4 regions of the Pseudomonas sp. GWSMS-1 genome follow, and region 4 is predicted to be linked to each of the others. Evidence: riboswitches for the same ligand, from Rfam matches in the RefSeq annotation. Region 4 holds a riboswitch; each other region holds the start of a gene.
What was found. Region 4 has a riboswitch for cobalamin ahead of ACEPAJ_RS18200 (energy-coupling factor ABC transporter permease). Riboswitches for the same ligand answer to the same signal wherever they lie in the genome.
Positions count from the first base shown of each region.

Region 1 (4,207 bases), 820 kb from region 4:
CGGGGTGTCCAGGCCGACGCCGTTGCCGATGCGCCCGTCGCGGGTCGGATAGTTGGCCAGCACCAGGGCGATGCGTTTGTCGGCGTTGGCCTTGTCGGCCAGGGCGATCCAGTTGCGCGCCAGCTCAGCGACAAAATCCATCCCCGCTAAATGCGGCTGATAACACACCACATCGCTCTGGCTGCGCTCACTGCGCCAGGCCAGGCCTTTAAAGCTGATCGGCTGGGTGATCAGCCGGCCGTCCAGCTCGGGCAACACGACATGCATGGCCAGGTCACGCGAGCCCAGGCCCTGGGCGCTGGCGTGCCACTGCGCATGGTTATCCAGCGAGCAAATGGCCTGCAGCACCGGGATATCGCGGCGGAATGGCCGCGCACTCGGCGCTTCCGGGTTGGACAAGGCGAACGCGGTGGTGTTGATGATCAGCGCCGTGCCGGTGTCATCCAGCCAGGTTTCGACCTGGGCTAGGCAGGCGGCCTCCTTGAGGCTGGCCACGGCAATCGGCAGCGGATTCAGACCCTGAGCCTGCAAGCATTGGCAGAACACGTCGATAAAGCCGGTGTTTGCCGCCTGCACCTGGGTGCGATAAAACAGCAGCGCCACCACCGGCGCAGCGGCTTGCCAATTGACCTGCCAGTCGGCCAACACCGCGCTGGCCTGCTGCGGGTGATACAGGCCCACGCGCGGCAACGGCTGCGGCTCGACCCAGGCATAGTCTCGTTGCAACCACTGGCTAGCGGTGCAATTAAACAGCTGCCGAGCATTCTGCGCGCCGCCCTGACGGAGGAACTGCCAGAGCCGCTCGGCCTCAGCCTGCGGCACATTGCTCAGGCCCATCAGCTCGGGGTCAGGGTTGTCGCAGCCAGGCACCATAATCACCCGCGCACCGCGCTCGGCCAGCTCAACCAAACGCTCGATGCCGTAGCGCCAGTAACTGACGCCGCCGTGCACGGCAATCAGGATGACCTTGGCGTGTTGCAGCACCTGCTCGACATAAAGGTCCACCGAGGCGTGATTGCTCAGCTGCGCCGGACTGGCTAGGCGCAGGCTCGGGTAATCCTCGGGTAACTGCCGCGCCACCTCTGCCAGCAACGACAGCTGCGAATCGCCGGTGCAGAGAATCACCAGCTCGGCCGGGGTCTGGCCGAGGTCGGCGATGCTGTCGACCGGCACTTGGCTGCCAGGCTGGGTACGGATTAGGTGCATGGGGGCTTAGTTCGCCAGTGCCGCCTGCAATTCAGCGGTGATAGCGGCCTGATCAAGCTGCTGACCGATGACAATCAAGCGGCTGACCCGTGCTTCATCGGCCTGCCAGGCGCGGTCGAAGTGCTTGTCGAAACGCTGACCAACACCTTGCAGCAGCAAGCGCATCGGCTTGCCGGGAATCGCCGCGAAACCCTTGATGCGCAGAATGCCATGCTTGGCCACTGCGTCCTTCAATGCGCCCAGCAAACGCGCCTCCTCGGCCTCCGGTAGTTCCACGTGGAACGAGTCGAATTCGTCGTGATCGTGATCTTCATGCCCTTCTAGGTCATGGTGGGTTTTGCGGCCTTCAATGTGCAGCTCGGTTTCGCAGTTCAGGCCCAGCAGCACGTTCAGCGGCAGTTCACCGCCGTGGGCTGCGATGATTTTCACCGCTGGCGGCAACTCTTCCGCCACTTCGGCGCGCACCGCTGCCAGGGCGTCGGCGTCGAGCAGGTCGGCTTTATTAAGGATGACTAGGTCAGCACTTGCCAGTTGGTCGGCGAACAGCTCATGCAACGGCGATTCGTGGTCGAGGTTTGGGTCAAGCTTGCGCTGCTGATCAACCTGATCAGGGAAGGCAGCGAAGGTGCCGGCGGCCACAGCCGGGCTGTCGACCACAGTGATCACCGCATCAACGGTGCAGGCGTTACGGATTTCTGGCCAGTTGAAGGCCTGAACCAGCGGCTTGGGCAGGGCCAGACCGGAGGTTTCAATCAGGATATGGTCGAGGTCGCCACGGCGTGCCACCAACTCGCGCATCACCGGAAAAAACTCTTCCTGCACGGTGCAGCACAAACAGCCGTTGGCCAGCTCAAAGACGCGGCCGTTGGCTTCTTCTTCGCTGCAACCGATGGAGCACTGTTTGAGGATTTCGCCGTCGATGCCCAGCTCGCCGAACTCGTTGACGATCACAGCGATACGCCGACCGCCCGCGTTTTCCAGCATGTGGCGCAGCAAGGTGGTTTTACCGGCACCGAGAAAGCCGGTAACGATGGTGACGGGAAGTTTGCCGAGGGTTTGCATGGCGAGTCCTGCGTGACGTCGAAAGAAAGACGAGCAGGAGGCGGCACAGACATGACAGCCACGGGGCGTCAGCCAACACCACCGGATCACCCCGCCCGGTTGTCGAAAACGTGACGAGGCAGGTCTCCTGGCTCACGGTCTGCGCGCTGCGCGACCCTTCTACCTTCCCGCCCATGGCAGTGGTGTATTGAAGGGCTTTCGACCGTTCACAGTTGCGGGGGCAGCCAAGGCATTCACCTTGTTCCCTCTTAGCTTCGCGGCAGAGCCGCGAAGAACCTCGAACGCGGCAAGGCTACGCAGACCATGACGGCCGGTCAATCACGGTTGACCGGTAAGAGCCGCCATGATCAGCTACGCCGCCGCACAAACCGAGCGCCGTAGATCATGCCCAGCCCTGTCGATAACTGCCCCGCTGCTATTCAAGTGGTCGCCGGGCTCGGATGTCGCAGCGACTGCAGCCTGGAGGACTTATCCACATTGCTGCTCGACAGCCTGCAGGCGCATGGCCTGACTGTGGATAACTTGGCGGGGCTGGCGAGCATCACGCACAAGCGTGACGAGCCGGCCCTGCAGGCACTGGCCAAACGCCTCGGCCTGCAGCTGAGCTGTTTCAGCTCGGAAGAACTGCAGCCCTATCAGTTAGGTGTTCAAGGCTCGCCGATTACCCTGGCCGCCACCGGTAGTCCGGCAGTCGCCGAACCTTGCGCCCTGGCGCTGGCCGAACGCCTAGGCGACCAACCTGCCCGCCTGCTCGGCGGCAAAACCCGTAATGCCAGCGCCACCTGCGCGCTGGCGTCGATTGCAGCCAAGGATTTTTCATGACCGTCTACTTTATCGGTGCCGGCCCCGGCGACCCCGAGCTGATCACCGTCAAAGGCCAGCGCCTGTTACACAGCTGCCCGGTGATTCTCTACGCCGGCTCGCTGGTGCCGGCAGCGGTGTTGGAAGGCCATAGCGCTGAGCAGGTGGTGAACACCGCTGAACTGCATCTGGATGAAATTATCGAGCTGATTGCCCAGGCGCACAGCACAGGCCAGGACGTGGCCCGCGTGCATTCCGGCGACCCGTCGCTGTATGGCGCGATTGGCGAACAGATCCGCCACCTGCGTCGGCTGGAAATTCCCTTCCAGATCATTCCCGGCGTCACTGCCACCGCTGCTTGCGCCGCCCTGCTGGAAAGCGAACTGACCCTGCCCGAGGTGTCACAGACGCTGATTCTCACCCGCTATGCGAGCAAGTCGGAGATGCCGGCGGGCGAGCAGCTGAGTGATCTGGCGCACCACGGTGCGACCATGGCCATTCACCTCGGCGTGGTACACCTAAGTAAGATCGTTGACGAATTGCTGCCGCACTACGGAGCGGACTGTCCGATTGCGGTGGTGCACCGGGCCAGCTGGCCGGATCAGGATTGGGTCAGTGGCACGCTCGCCACCATCGAGGAGCAGGTGCGCGCCAAGGGCTTTCGCCGTACTGCACTGATCCTCGTCGGCCGCGTGCTGCACGCCGAACAGTTCGCCGACTCGGCGCTGTATAACGCCGAGCATCGTCATCTGTTCAGGTCGTCAGACGCTTGAGCATTACCAACCGGGCGACTTCAGCGGCGTAGCGCCCGCCGCGCGAGTGACAGCAGGTCATCCAGCGCCGGCACGCTGGCCAGCAACACCAACAGCAAGGCCAGCGGCACGGTGGCGATGTACCCCAGGTAGCTGAAACCCAGTGCGCCGATCACCCCACCAAGGAAGAAGTACAGCGCCAACAGGCTGAGCACCCGCAACCGCTGACGGTCGGCCATCACCCGGGCTATTTCAGGCCCGCGCGTGCGATTCCAATAGAACAGCTTGCCCAGCTCGATGCCGATATCAGTGATGATTCCGGTGATATGCGTGGTGCGGATTTCGGCGTTTGAAAGCTTGGTGATCAGCGCGTTCTGCAGGCCCAT
Region 1 covers NZ_JBMHHV010000005.1:3,900,365-3,904,571, forward strand. The annotation lists gene cobN (cobaltochelatase subunit CobN) at 1-1,206, opposite strand, end outside; gene cobW (cobalamin biosynthesis protein CobW) at 1,213-2,268, opposite strand; cobalamin riboswitch at 2,369-2,563, opposite strand; gene ACEPAJ_RS21800 (cobalamin biosynthesis protein) at 2,653-3,090, shown strand; gene cobM (precorrin-4 C(11)-methyltransferase) at 3,087-3,842, shown strand; partial or broken gene ACEPAJ_RS21810 (YoaK family protein) at 3,896-4,207, opposite strand, start outside.
Region 1: it holds a riboswitch for cobalamin, as region 4 does, so the genes downstream of both, cobW (cobalamin biosynthesis protein CobW) here and ACEPAJ_RS18200 (energy-coupling factor ABC transporter permease) in region 4, are expected to answer to the same signal.

Region 2 (4,207 bases), 1.4 Mb from region 4:
GGCTCAGGATCGCCTTGTCCATGACCGCATTCTCCCGTATCAGCTTGATTGTGTTGGCCGCGCTGCTTAGCGCCTGCGCGAGTCAAGCGCCCGCGCCAACCCCGCAACCCACTGTTTATCAGCCCATCAGCAGCTTTAACGGCAATGCTGATGATGTGCTATTTCGTGCGCTGGGCTTGGTAGGCACGCCCTATCGCTATGGCGGTAATACCCCCGAAGGCGGCTTCGACTGCAGCGGCTTGATCGGCTTTGTTTACCGTGATGCCGCAGGCATCAAGCTGCCGCGCACTACCCGTGAGCTGATCAGCATGCGCGCCCCAGGCATTGGGCGCGATGCGCTGCAAAGCGGTGATCTGGTGTTTTTTGCCACCAGTGGCGGCAGCCAGGTCAGCCATGCGGGTATTTATGTCGGCAATGGCCGCTTCGTGCATGCGCCCTCCAGCGGCGGCACTGTGCGCCTGGACAGCCTGAGCAATACGTATTGGCAGCGTACTTACTTGAATGCCAAGCGTGTGTTCACCCCGGAGCTGGCGGGTAACCCCTGAGGCCCAGCCCTGGGTATTTGTAGAGGGGCTTTTATGACCACTCAAACGCTTAATCTCGATGCTGATCTCTATCAGTACCTGCTGGATGTATCGCTGCGCGAGACGCCACTGCTCAAGCGTCTGCGCGAAGAAACCGCTCTGCTGACTCATTCACGCTGGCAAATCGCCCCCGAGCAGGGCCAGTTCATGGCCTTGTTGGTACAGCTGATCGGCGCGCGGCGGATTGTCGAAGTCGGCACCTTCACCGGTTACAGCGCTATCTGTATGGCCCAGGCCATGCCGAGCGATGGCCACTTGATTTGTTGCGACATTCCCGGCGGCTACAACGCCACGGCCAAACGTTACTGGGCTGAGGCGGGCCTCGCTGAGCGTATTGAGCTGCGGCTAGCGCCGGCGCTGCAAACCCTGGAAGCGCTTGCAGCTGAAGGGCTGACAGGGCGTATTGATCTGCTGTTTATCGACGCCGACAAAGCCAACTATCCGGCTTATTTGGAGCACGCCCTGCGTCTGGTACGTCAGGGTGGGCTGATTCTGTTCGACAACACCTTGTGGAGTGGCCGGGTGCTTGAACAGAGCCCCGAGGGCGCTGACACCCGAGCGATTCAGGCGCTCAACTTGGCGCTGCGTGATGACCCGCGCATCGACCTGTCCCTGCTACCGCTCGGCGATGGCCTGAGCCTGTGCCGTAAACGCTGAGCCGGCGTTGCTTGTATGCCCGAACCGATTCGCCTGCCCGAACAACCTGACGCCTGTGAACTTTGCGCCCGCGCTGCGCTGCTGACGCGCCATCACTTGATCCCCAAGGCACTGCACAACAAGGTTTACGTGCAAAAACGCTTCGGCAAAAGTGAGCGCATCAGCGCCACGCTCTGGGTGTGCCGTGCCTGTCACAACCAGATCCATCGGCTGTTCAGCGAAAAAGAGCTGGCGCTGACCTACAACAATCGTGACAGCCTGCTCAGTGATGAGCGCTTGCGTACCTTTGTTGAGTGGTTGGCGAGCAAGCCGGCGGGTTTTATGCCGCGGCATTGAGTGGCACGTGAGGCGTCGGCGCTATGCGCGGCGTTATGCGTTGACGCTCTGTATGCAAGTCTCTACCCTGCGCGCCTGCAACAGGTGCCCCAAACGCATAGCGTTCAAAGGGTGAAACAGGGAAGCCGGTGCGTTACGTGTTAACCACGCAACTATTTCGGCGCTGCCCCCGCAACGGTAAACGAGTCAAAGATCGCCACTAGCCACTGTGCCCACCGGCATGGGAAGGCGCGATCCGGGAACCTCAAGGTTCCACTCGTAAGCCCGGAGACCGGCCTGCTGCATCCACGGCATTGCGGAGGGCGTTGCCGGGCTGATGTGGCTGTATTGCTGCTCTATCTGCCTATGCTGTTCTCCCAATGTTTTATTCAGCAGTATCGCGCGGGCGGCGCGATGGAGAATCAGGCATTGTTTCGCACCTTTTATAAACGTCCGGCCGTTCTTTTATGGCTGGGCTGTAGTCCTTTTTTAACGGCACAAGCAGAACCCCTCAACCTCGCTCAGCAGGTGGTCACCGCCACGCGTACGGCTACGCCGTTGGTCTCGGTGGCGTCGAGCAGTGTGATTACCCGTGAAGATATCGAGCGCAGCCAGGCGCAGAGCGTGCCGGACATGCTGCGCGGCCTCGCCGGTGTGCAGATCGTTAGCAATGGCGGCCGCGGCAAAAGCACCTCGTTGTACCTGCGTGGCACCAGTGAAAAGCAGCTATTGGTGCTGATTGACGGGGTTAAGGTGGGTTCCGCCACCTCCGGTGCTGCCGCCCTGCAGGACATTCCATTAGCGCTGGTCGAACGCATTGAGGTGGTGCGCGGCCCGCGTTCCAGTCTGTATGGTTCCGAGGCGCTCGGCGGGGTGATTCAAATTTTCACCCGGCGCGGCGCAAAGCAGGGGCTCAAACCTTACCTGGCGTTGGGTACCGGCACGCGCTCCAGCCACAGCGCTAATGCTGGCCTGGCCGGTGGTTCGCAGAATGGTTGGTTTGACCTTGGCGTGAGCAGCGAAGATACCGACGGGATTAATGCCCGCGCTTACCGGCCTAGCGCCGTAGGTGCCTACGAGCCAGACGCCGATGGCTATCGCCAGCTGGCCGGTTCATTGCGCGGTGGCTACCGCTTCGTTAACGGCCTGGAGCTGGACGGCAGTTGGTTGCAATCGAGCATCCACAGCGACCAGGACCTGCGCAGCAGCTCCGGCAAAACCGGGCGCTTCAGCTATGCCGATGGAGAGCAACAGGTGCTTGGCGGGCGTGCCCGTTTCACTCCCTTAGAGCCCTGGGATGTGACCTTGCAGGCCGGTCACAGCGAAGATCGCACCGACAACTTCCGGGATGGAGGTTTTTACTCGCGCTTCGACACCGAGCGCGACACCTTTGCTTGGCAGAACGACTTTAGCCTGACGCCCGAGCAACTGTTGAGCCTGGGTTTTGATTACCAGCAGGACCGTATCGACACATCCGACACCTATGCTGAGGACTCCCGCGATAATCGCGGTTATTACACTCAGTACCAGGGCCGTTTCGGTCGACATGGCGTGTCCGTCGGGTTGCGCCGCGACGACAACCAGCAGTTCGGCGAGCACGATACTGGCAACCTAGGCTGGAGCTACGAGCTCAGCGAAAGTCTGACGTTGAGTGCTGCCTACGGTACCGCCTTCCGTGCGCCGACCTTTAATGACCTGTATACCCCGAACAGCGGTTCCACCGCGGGTAACCCCGACCTTAAACCGGAAAAGTCGGAAAACTACGAGCTCGGCCTGCAGGGCGATGCTGGCTGGGGTGAATGGCGTCTCAGCGTTTTTGAAAACCAGATCGACGACCTGATTGTTTGGGCCGGTAGTAAGCCGATGCGCCCACAGAACGTCGAATCCGCGCGTATTCGCGGCCTCGAGTCGAGTGCGCGTACGCAGCTGGAGAATTGGGACCTAGCAGCCACCCTGACGCTGCTCGACCCGCAGGACCGTAGCCAGGAAAACCATGGACATCAGTTGGCGCGGCGAGCCAAGCGCACCTTCAATATCGACGCCGACCGCCGCATCGGCTCGTTTGGCGTCGGTGCCACGTTGTTCGCTGCCAGCCAGCGGTTTAACGACGCCAGCAACACCGAAGATTCACGCCTGCCCGGCTATGCCTTGGTCGATCTGCGTGGCGAGTACCACATCGACAGCGAATGGCGTCTGCAGGCCAAGGTCAGCAACCTCTTCGACCGTGACTACGAAACGGCGCAGACCTACGAACAACCTGGCCGCGCCTTTTACCTGACCCTGCGCTACCAAGCGCTCTGAGGAGATACCCATGCCCATTCTTTCAACCCGTGCTCAGCTACTAACGGGCATCGTCCTGGCGTTGCTGCTGGCCATGACGCGTGGCAGTCACTTCGCCAGCATCAACCTGCCCAGCGCCTCCTGGGCGGTGTTTTTCCTGGCCGGCGTGCTGTTGCGACCACGCTGGGTTTTTGCTGGCCTGTTTGTGCTGGCCAGTGCCCTGGACTTCTCTATGATGACCAGCGGTACGGTGAGTGACTGGTGCCTGTCGCCCGCATACTGGTTGCTGGTGCCGGCTTACGCCAGCCTGTGGCTGGGCGGGCGACTGTATGCCGGCTGGCATCGTGACACCTTGCAAAGCCTGTTGCTGT
Region 2 covers NZ_JBMHHV010000005.1:1,672,800-1,677,006, reverse strand. The annotation lists gene ACEPAJ_RS11310 (C40 family peptidase) at 21-545, shown strand; gene ACEPAJ_RS11305 (O-methyltransferase) at 579-1,241, shown strand; gene ACEPAJ_RS11300 (hypothetical protein) at 1,257-1,577, shown strand; cobalamin riboswitch at 1,643-1,871, shown strand; gene btuB (TonB-dependent vitamin B12 receptor) at 1,971-3,857, shown strand; gene ACEPAJ_RS11290 (hypothetical protein) at 3,868-4,207, shown strand, end outside.
Region 2: it holds a riboswitch for cobalamin, as region 4 does, so the genes downstream of both, btuB (TonB-dependent vitamin B12 receptor) here and ACEPAJ_RS18200 (energy-coupling factor ABC transporter permease) in region 4, are expected to answer to the same signal.

Region 3 (4,207 bases), on a different contig from region 4:
GCGCGCATGCAGGGCAGCAAGCGCAAATCGGTCGCGGTGATCGGTGATGGTGCGCTGACCGCCGGCATGGCCTTCGAGGCGCTGAATCACGCCAGCGACGTCAAAGCCAACATGCTGGTGGTGCTCAACGACAACGACATGTCGATCTCGAAAAATGTCGGCGGTCTGTCCACTTACCTGGCCAAGATCCTCTCCAGTCGTACCTACGCCAACATGCGTGAAGGCAGCAAGAAAGTGCTGTCCAAGCTGCCCGGCGCCTGGGAGATCGCGCGCAAAACTGAAGAACATGCCAAGGGCATGCTGGTCTCCGGCACCCTGTTCGAAGAACTCGGCTGGAACTACATCGGCCCGATCGACGGCCACGACCTGCCCAGCCTGCTCGCCACCCTGCGCAATATGCGTGACCTCGACGGTCCGCAGTTCCTGCACGTGGTGACCAAGAAAGGTAAGGGCTTTGCGCCAGCCGAGGCCGACCCGATTGGCTATCACGCGATCACCAAGCTGGAGCCAATCAACGCCCCGCCCGTGGCCAAGCAGCCAACAGGCCCGAAATATTCCAGCGTATTCGGTCAGTGGCTGTGCGACATGGCCGCGCAAGACCCGCGCCTGGTCGGTATAACCCCGGCGATGAAAGAAGGCTCGGATTTGGTGGCGTTCAGCGAGCGTTACCCCGAGCGCTATTTCGACGTGGCCATCGCCGAACAGCACGCGGTGACCCTGGCCGCCGGCATGGCCTGCGACGGGGTTAAGCCGGTGGTTGCGATCTACTCGACCTTCCTCCAGCGTGCCTATGACCAGCTGATTCATGACGTAGCCGTACAACACCTCGACGTGCTGTTCGCCATCGACCGTGCAGGCCTGGTTGGCGAAGACGGCCCGACCCACGCCGGCAGCTTCGATATTTCCTACCTGCGCTGTATCCCCGGCATGCTGGTGATGACGCCGAGTGACGAGAACGAACTGCGCCGCATGCTCACCACCGGCCACCTGTTCGATGGCCCGGCAGCCGTACGCTACCCGCGCGGCACAGGCCCTAATGCGCCCATCGAGCCAGGCCTTGAGCCTCTTGAAATTGGCAAAGGCATCATCCGCCGCCAGGGCAAACAAACCGCCCTACTTGTGTTCGGCGTACAACTGAGCGAAGCACTCAAGGTCGGCGAAACGCTCGATGCCACCGTAGTCGACATGCGCTTTGTCAAACCGCTGGACGAAGCCCTGGTACGCGAACTGGCCGCCAGCCATCAACTGCTGGTAACGATTGAAGAGAACAGCGTGATGGGCGGTGCCGGCAGTGCGGTCAGCGAGTTCCTTGCCCGCGAGAACATCCTCAAACCGCTGCTGCACCTGGGCCTGCCTGACTACTACGTCGAGCACGCCAAACCCACGCAGATGCTCGCCGAGTGTGGGCTGGATGCTGCCGGCATCGAAGCGGCTATACGCGCCCGGCTCGCACTACAGGCTGTATGAGTACCGCTCATCCAGCGCTGAACGCCGCTTGCTTGTAGTTCATCCCACCGCGCATTAAGGTGCGCGACGTTTTACTTCCAACAAGGTGCGCCTCTTTATCCGTAAAGCGGCGTTAAACGGGAAGCCGGTGCGCTCATAAAGAGCTATCCCGGCGCTGCCCCCGCAACGGTAATCGACCGCAGAGCGAGTCTGCACGCAGCTTCATCCGCCACTGGGCTACCCCGGGAAGGCGAAGCGGCGCACGTCGAGAGCCCGGAGACCGGCCTTATTGGATGTGACTGGTGTTGCGGAGGGCATCACCGTCAAGCTCAGGCTGCGTCCGCGCGCCCGTTCTTGCACCTGCCCTCCTCAAAAGTCTTCCGACCTTTTGAGGATTCTCTACGTGAAATTGTCCCGCCTTGCCCTGGCCGTGGTGCTTGCGCCGCTGACTGCTCATGCGAACCCACTCCAATTGCAGCCATTGGTTGTGACATCCGGGCGGTATGCTGAACCAATCCAACAGGCGACCGCTGCAACTACAGTATTTACCCGCAAAGATATTGAACGCTTGCAAGTGCGCAGCGCGGCAGAGCTGCTTGAGCGCGTGCCCGGCGTCAGCGTCAGCCGTACCGGCGGAGCAGGTAGCCAGACCGGTCTGTTCGTGCGCGGCACCTCAACTGCACAAACCCTCGTCCTGGTAGACGGCCAGCGCATTTCTGCTGCCTCCAGCGGCACCAGCAGTCTGGAGTTCCTCAGCCCGGAGCAGATTGAGCGCGTTGAAGTCGTACGCGGCGCGCGTTCGGCGCTCTATGGCTCGGATGCCATCGGTGGCGTCGTGCAGATTTTCACCCGCCAAGGCAGCGGTGACGGCCTCAAGCCCTATGTACGCTTTGGCGCCGGCAGCAACCAGACCTTCGAGCGCAGCCTTGGCCTGTCCGGCCGCGATGCACAGACCCGCTTCAACCTGGGCGCCGCCCTCGATGAAACCCAGGGGATCGACGCCACCCGCGATAACTTCGGAGCCAACGGCGATGACGATGCCTATCGCAATAAATCGCTGAGCCTGAACCTCTCGCACCGCTTCAATGACGATTTGAAAGTCGGATTCAGCGCGCTCGATCAACGCGGCCAAGCCGAGTTCGAAGACCTCTTCAGCGCCTCACTGCCCACTACCGACTTCCAGCTGAGCAGCCTGTCCAGCCACATCGATGGCAACATCAACGACACCTGGAATAGTCGCCTGGAATTCGGCCACAGCGAGGACAAGCGCGACACCGGCAACGACCAGACAAACGCCAGCGCATTCTCGTTCTACAGCTTTAATACCTACCGCGACTCGGTCAACTGGGTGAACACCCTGACCCTCAACGAGCGCCATCAAGTGCTGCTGGGTGCCGACTGGTATGAGGATCGCGTGAATGGCAGCGAGGACTTTACTGAGGACTCGCGCTGGAACCAGGCAGGCTTTATCCAACACCGCTACAACGCCGACTCTTTTTCTACTGAGCTGGGTCTGCGCCATGACAGGAACCAGCAGTTCGGCAGCGAAAACACCTGGAGCGCGGCGCTAACTGTGCCGTTCAGTCACAAAAACGATTTGATCCTGTCCTACAGCGAAGGCTTCCGCGCACCGACCTTCAACGACCTGTATTACCCCGACTTCTGCTTCGGCGGCTTTTGCTCCGCCAGCGCCAACCCCGACCTTAAGCCAGAAACCTCCAAAAGCTATGAAGCGCTATGGCGCAACCGCTACAGTGAAACCGGCGCGCTGGAACTGTCGCTGTACCGCATCGACCTGCAAGACGCGATTGTTCTCGACCAGAACTTTATTCCGCAGAATGTGCAGACCGCTCGCATCAATGGCTTCGAAGCTGCGCTAAAGCAGGAGCTATTCGGCTGGCAGGGCAACTTGGCACTCGCGCTGATCGACCCACGTGATCGCGACACGGGCAACACCCTCGCTCGCCGCGCCAAACGCACGCTGAGCATGGATCTGGATCGCGAGTTCGGCGCTTTTTCTGCCGGCATCAGCTGGCGTGCAGTCAGTGGCCGCTACGACGACGCCGATAACACCCAAGAGCTGAGTGGCTATGGCCTGCTCAGCCTGCGCGGTGCCTGGCAAGCGAGCCAGGAGGTGGCATTCAACCTGAAGCTGAATAACATCTTCGACAAGGATTATGCCGAAGCAACTTACAAAACCAACAATGGCCGCTACGGTTTCAACACCGAAGGGCGCACTGCACTGTTTGCCGTGACTTGGACGCCTCAGCTCTGAGGCGCCAACTGAAACGCGCACTAAGCCCCGCAACATGCGGGGCTTAGTGCGCGCTGGCCAGCACCTGACACAGACGCTCCATCGCCCCCAACATCTGAAAGCTTGGCCGTTCCAGGCCATCATCGGGCACTAACCAGAGCTGATCCAGCTCAACCGCGCGCACGACTGGCCAGTTACGCCAGGCATCTAGTTGCGCCTGGCTGCCGGCCAGAATCACCTCGGGGTTGCGCTGCAAGACGGCCTCGACACTCACTTGCGGAGCCGGCAGGCTCAGGTCGGCAAAGATATTTTCGGCACCACAAACACGCAGGGCATCGCTAATAATCTGCTGGCCGCCAAGGGTATACATCGGTACATCCCAGACCTGGTAAAACACCCGCAGTGGCTGTGGACGGCGATAGCGTTGAGCTAAACCAGCCATCCCATCAAGAAATTGCTGCTGCAGGCGCAAACCTTGTTCGGCACGACCGATACGCGTACCGATCT
Region 3 covers NZ_JBMHHV010000003.1:245,401-249,607, reverse strand. The annotation lists gene dxs (1-deoxy-D-xylulose-5-phosphate synthase) at 1-1,467, shown strand, start outside; cobalamin riboswitch at 1,534-1,749, shown strand; gene ACEPAJ_RS02145 (TonB-dependent receptor domain-containing protein) at 1,850-3,721, shown strand; partial or broken gene ACEPAJ_RS02140 (cobalamin-binding protein) at 3,765-4,207, opposite strand, start outside.
Region 3: it holds a riboswitch for cobalamin, as region 4 does, so the genes downstream of both, ACEPAJ_RS02145 (TonB-dependent receptor domain-containing protein) here and ACEPAJ_RS18200 (energy-coupling factor ABC transporter permease) in region 4, are expected to answer to the same signal.

Region 4 (4,207 bases):
CTTTCTCGCCAATGAACATAAACCGGTGTTCAAGAGCCATGACCGCTATGGTCATCGCGTGGACTTGGTGGAGTTTCACCCGGCCTATCATCAGTTGATGGGCGCGGCCATTGAGCATGGCCTGCCGTCCATGCCCTGGACTGATCCGCGCGCCGGCGCTCAGGTGGCTCGCGCAGCGATGAGCTACTTGCACAGCCAGGCCGACGCCGGCAGCGGTTGCCCGCTGACCATGACCTTCGCCAGTGTGCCGGCCCTCAAACTGCAGGCTGACGTCGCCGAGAAGTGGCTGCCGAAAATCCTCTCCACCCAGTACGACCCGCGCAACCTGCCGATTGAGCAGAAAACCGGGGCGACCATCGGCATGGCCATGACCGAGAAACAGGGTGGCACCGATGTGCGCGCCAACACCACGCAGGCGTATGCGGTGGGGCTTGGCGGGCCGGGGAAGGCGTATGAGTTGGTCGGCCATAAGTGGTTCTGCTCCGCGCCGATGTGCGATGCCTTCCTCACCCTGGCCTATACCGAGAAAGGCCTGACCTGTTTTCTGCTGCCGCGTCATCGCCCGGACGGCACGCGCAACGAGTTCTACATCCAGCGTCTGAAAAACAAGCTGGGTAATTGGTCGAACGCCTCCAGTGAGGTCGAATTCCGTGGCGCGTTGGCCTGGATGGTCGGCGAAGAGGGGCGCGGCGTGCCGACGATTATCGAGATGGTCGCGCTGACTCGCTTTGATTGCATGATCGGCTCCAGCGCCCTGATGCGTCAGGCGCTGACCCAGGCTGCGCACCATTGCGCGCATCGCCAAGTGGGCGGGCGCGTGCTTAGCGAGCAGCCGCTGATGCAGAACGTGCTGGCCGACCTGGCCCTGGAAAGCGAGGCGGCCCTGGCCCTGACCTTGCGCATGGGCAAGGCGCTGGATAACCCGCACGACGAACAGGAAGACAAGTTCGCCCGCCTGGTCACCGCAGTGGGCAAGTATTGGATCTGCAAACGGGCGCCGGCGATGATCAATGAAGCCGCCGAGTGCATGGGCGGCGCGGGCTATGTCGAAGACACTATCCTGCCGCGCCTGTACCGCGAAGCACCGGTCAACTCGACCTGGGAAGGCTCGGGCAATGTGCAGTGTTTAGATGTGCTGCGCGCACTGTCGAAGGAGCCGGGTGTGCTTGATGCGCTGTTTGTCGAGCTGGGCGATGGCCATGGCGATGCGCGTTTGAAAGCCCACATCAGCAAGCTGCAGGCGGACTTTCGTGACACCGCGGACATCCAGTATCGCGCCCGTCAACTCACGGAAGATGTAGCCCTGGCGCTGCAAGCCAAGTTATTGCTGGAGGCCGGTCATGCAGCGGTATCCGACGCCTTTATCGCCAGCCGCTTGGGCGGCCAGGGTGGCCGGGTTTATGGCACGTTGCCGCGCGGCATTGATGTCGGTGCACTGGTGGCGCGCAGTGCCGCACATCTGATTTAGGGCTTCGACCTCTCTAGCATGGGTGTTTGCGCGGATTGCTGGGCGCGCCTGAAACTTCAGCCGGGCCCAGCGTCGGGCGCTGTCATTTCTGCGTGCGGCCGGGTAAGGTGGCCGCCGATGGTTCCGCAGCGTGTTACGCGAGTGGATGAAAAGGGAACATGGTGGGTACTGCAACAGGTACCGAAGCCATGGCTGCCCCCGCAACTGTAAACGGTGAGCGACGCCCCAATGCCACTGGCCGCAAGGTCGGGAAGGCGGGCGAAGTGTTAAGCCGTGAGCCAGGAGACCTGCCATCGACGCCGGGCACTGATGCCCAATCCCTCAATCCAGATCATCGCGCGGTGGGCGCGGTACAGGAATCTCTATGCACATCGAACCCGAAGTCGTTACTGGCGCCAAACTCTTCCTCAGTTATGCAACCGCAGCAGGTGCCTTTGGCCTCACGGCCAAGCTTGCCCTCGACAGCATCCGCAGCAACGGCGGCATTGCTGCCCTGGCCTTGCGTAGCCTGCTGACCACCGCGTTGGTGTTCTGTTTCTTCGAAGTCTTCCCGCATCAGGCGGTGGGCGTTTCCGAGGTGCACCTGATCCTCGGCTCGACCCTGTTGCTGCTGTTCGGCGCCGGTGCAACGGCTGTCGGTCTGTCGCTTGGTCTGCTGCTGCAGGGGCTGCTGTTCGCGCAGTTTGACCTGCCGCAATACGGCATGAACGTCACGACCTTGCTGGTGCCGTTGTGGGGTATCAGTCTGCTGGCCAAGCGCATCATCGCGCCGGGCACCGCCTATGTGGACCTCTCTTACAAACAGGCACTGGCGCTGTCGACGGCCTATCAGGGTGGCATCGTCGCCTGGGTGGCTTTCTGGGCGGTCTATGGTAACGGCTTCTCCGGCGAGAACCTGGCTGCAGTAGGCAGCTTCGGTCTGGCCTATATGAGCGTGATCCTGATCGAGCCGCTGGTCGACTTGGGTGTGCTGGCCGCTGCCAAGGCGTTCTCTGGTTATAGCCGCGGTCCGCTGTTCAACACGCGCTTGCACCAGCCGGCCTGATCAAGCTCCTTTAAGCCTGCTGGAATCATGCTTCAGTGGCCCGAGACGGGTTACTGAAGCACAGCTAAGCCTTAGGCTGAACCACAGTGAGGCCTGTCTTGGCGTGTGGCCAAACGCGCCGCTCGGCGTAATGCCTAGCGCAGTTGCTGTGCATTCCCGGTGCTCGTTGCTTGGCTTGTTCCCTTTGGGTCATCCGTGCCTGCGACGCATTGGCGTGCTACCCCCCTCCCTCCAAAAAAACGCTGCCCGATGACCTGTAGGTGCTACTCAAGTAGCGCTGCCTGCACAGGCAACGCCGCGCTATCGCCCGTGCCGCGTATCAGGGCAAGATAGAGCCATTCCGTTCAGCCAGGAAGGTGCCTTGTGAACCCTTGTTCCGATGACTTTATTGTTGCCAATACCGCTGAAGAGGCGGTGGATCGACTGGCCGCCCTGCATCTGCAAGCGACGAATGGCTTGAGTGCGGCGCTTAAGCGCTACTTGAAAGAACGCATCAAGCCCGATGCCGCTGAGCAGAGCCAATTTCGTTACCCCGAGTTGCGCCTGACCTACCTCTGTCAGGGCGAGGCGCCGACCACTGTGCGCGCCTATGCCAAGGTGCAGGTGCCCGGCACCTACAGCGTTACCGTGACTCATCCGGCGGCGTTCCGTAAGTACCTGCTGGAGCAGTTGTGCCCGCTGATGAGCGACTTCACCGTGAAGGTCGAGGTGGGCGTCAGCCAGCAGAATATTCCCTACCCTTATGTGGTGGAGCAGGGGGATGAGCTGGCTGGCTCCGGGGTGACAGCAGCCGAGTTGGCGCGGGTATTTCCCAGTACCGACTTGTCTGCGGCCACCGATGGCACCGCCGACGGCTTGTATGACTGGGAAAACACCGACCCGCTGCCGCTGGCGCTGTTCGACGCCGCGCGGGTGGACTTCTCTCTGCGCCGTCTGGTGCATTACACCGGCAGCGACTGGCGCCATGTGCAGCCGTGGATTCTGCTGACCAACTACCACCGCTATGTTGACCAATTTATCCGCCACGGTCTGGACATGCTGGTCGGTGAGTCGCGGTTCACCCGCATGGTGCTGCCGGGCAATGTGGTGATCGAGCGTGGCATGGCCGAAGGCGAAATGCAGGCGATTATCGAGAACGTCATCTGGCACCGTTACCAGATGCCGGCCTATCACCTGCAGGCGGATGATGGCCACGGCATCACCTTGGTCAATATCGGTGTCGGGCCATCCAACGCGAAGAACATTACCGACCACCTGGCTGTGTTGCGACCGCACTGCTGGCTGATGATCGGCCACTGTGGCGGCCTGCGGCAGTCGCAGACCATTGGCGATTACGTGCTGGCTCACGCCTACATGCGCCGCGACGGCATTCTCGACCGCGTTCTGCCTCCGCATATCCCGCTGCCGGCTCTTGCCGAGGTGCAGCAGGCGTTGCAGGAGGCCGCCAAGCTGGTGACTGGCGAGCAGGGCGACGAACTGAAAAAGCGCCTACGTACGGGCACCGTGCTGACTTACGACGACCGTAACTGGGAGCTGCGCTGGGCTCAGGAGCGCCCGCTTATCAACCTGTCGCGTGCCGTTGCAGTGGACATGGAGAGCGGCACCGTCGCCGCGCAGGGCTATCGCCTGCGGGTGCCCTACGGCACGTTGCTCTGTGTGTCGGACAAACCGCTGCACAGCGAGATCAAGCTGCC
Region 4 covers NZ_JBMHHV010000005.1:3,079,171-3,083,377, reverse strand. The annotation lists gene ACEPAJ_RS18205 (acyl-CoA dehydrogenase family protein) at 1-1,468, shown strand, start outside; cobalamin riboswitch at 1,570-1,777, shown strand; gene ACEPAJ_RS18200 (energy-coupling factor ABC transporter permease) at 1,833-2,513, shown strand; gene amn (AMP nucleosidase) at 2,877-4,207, shown strand, end outside.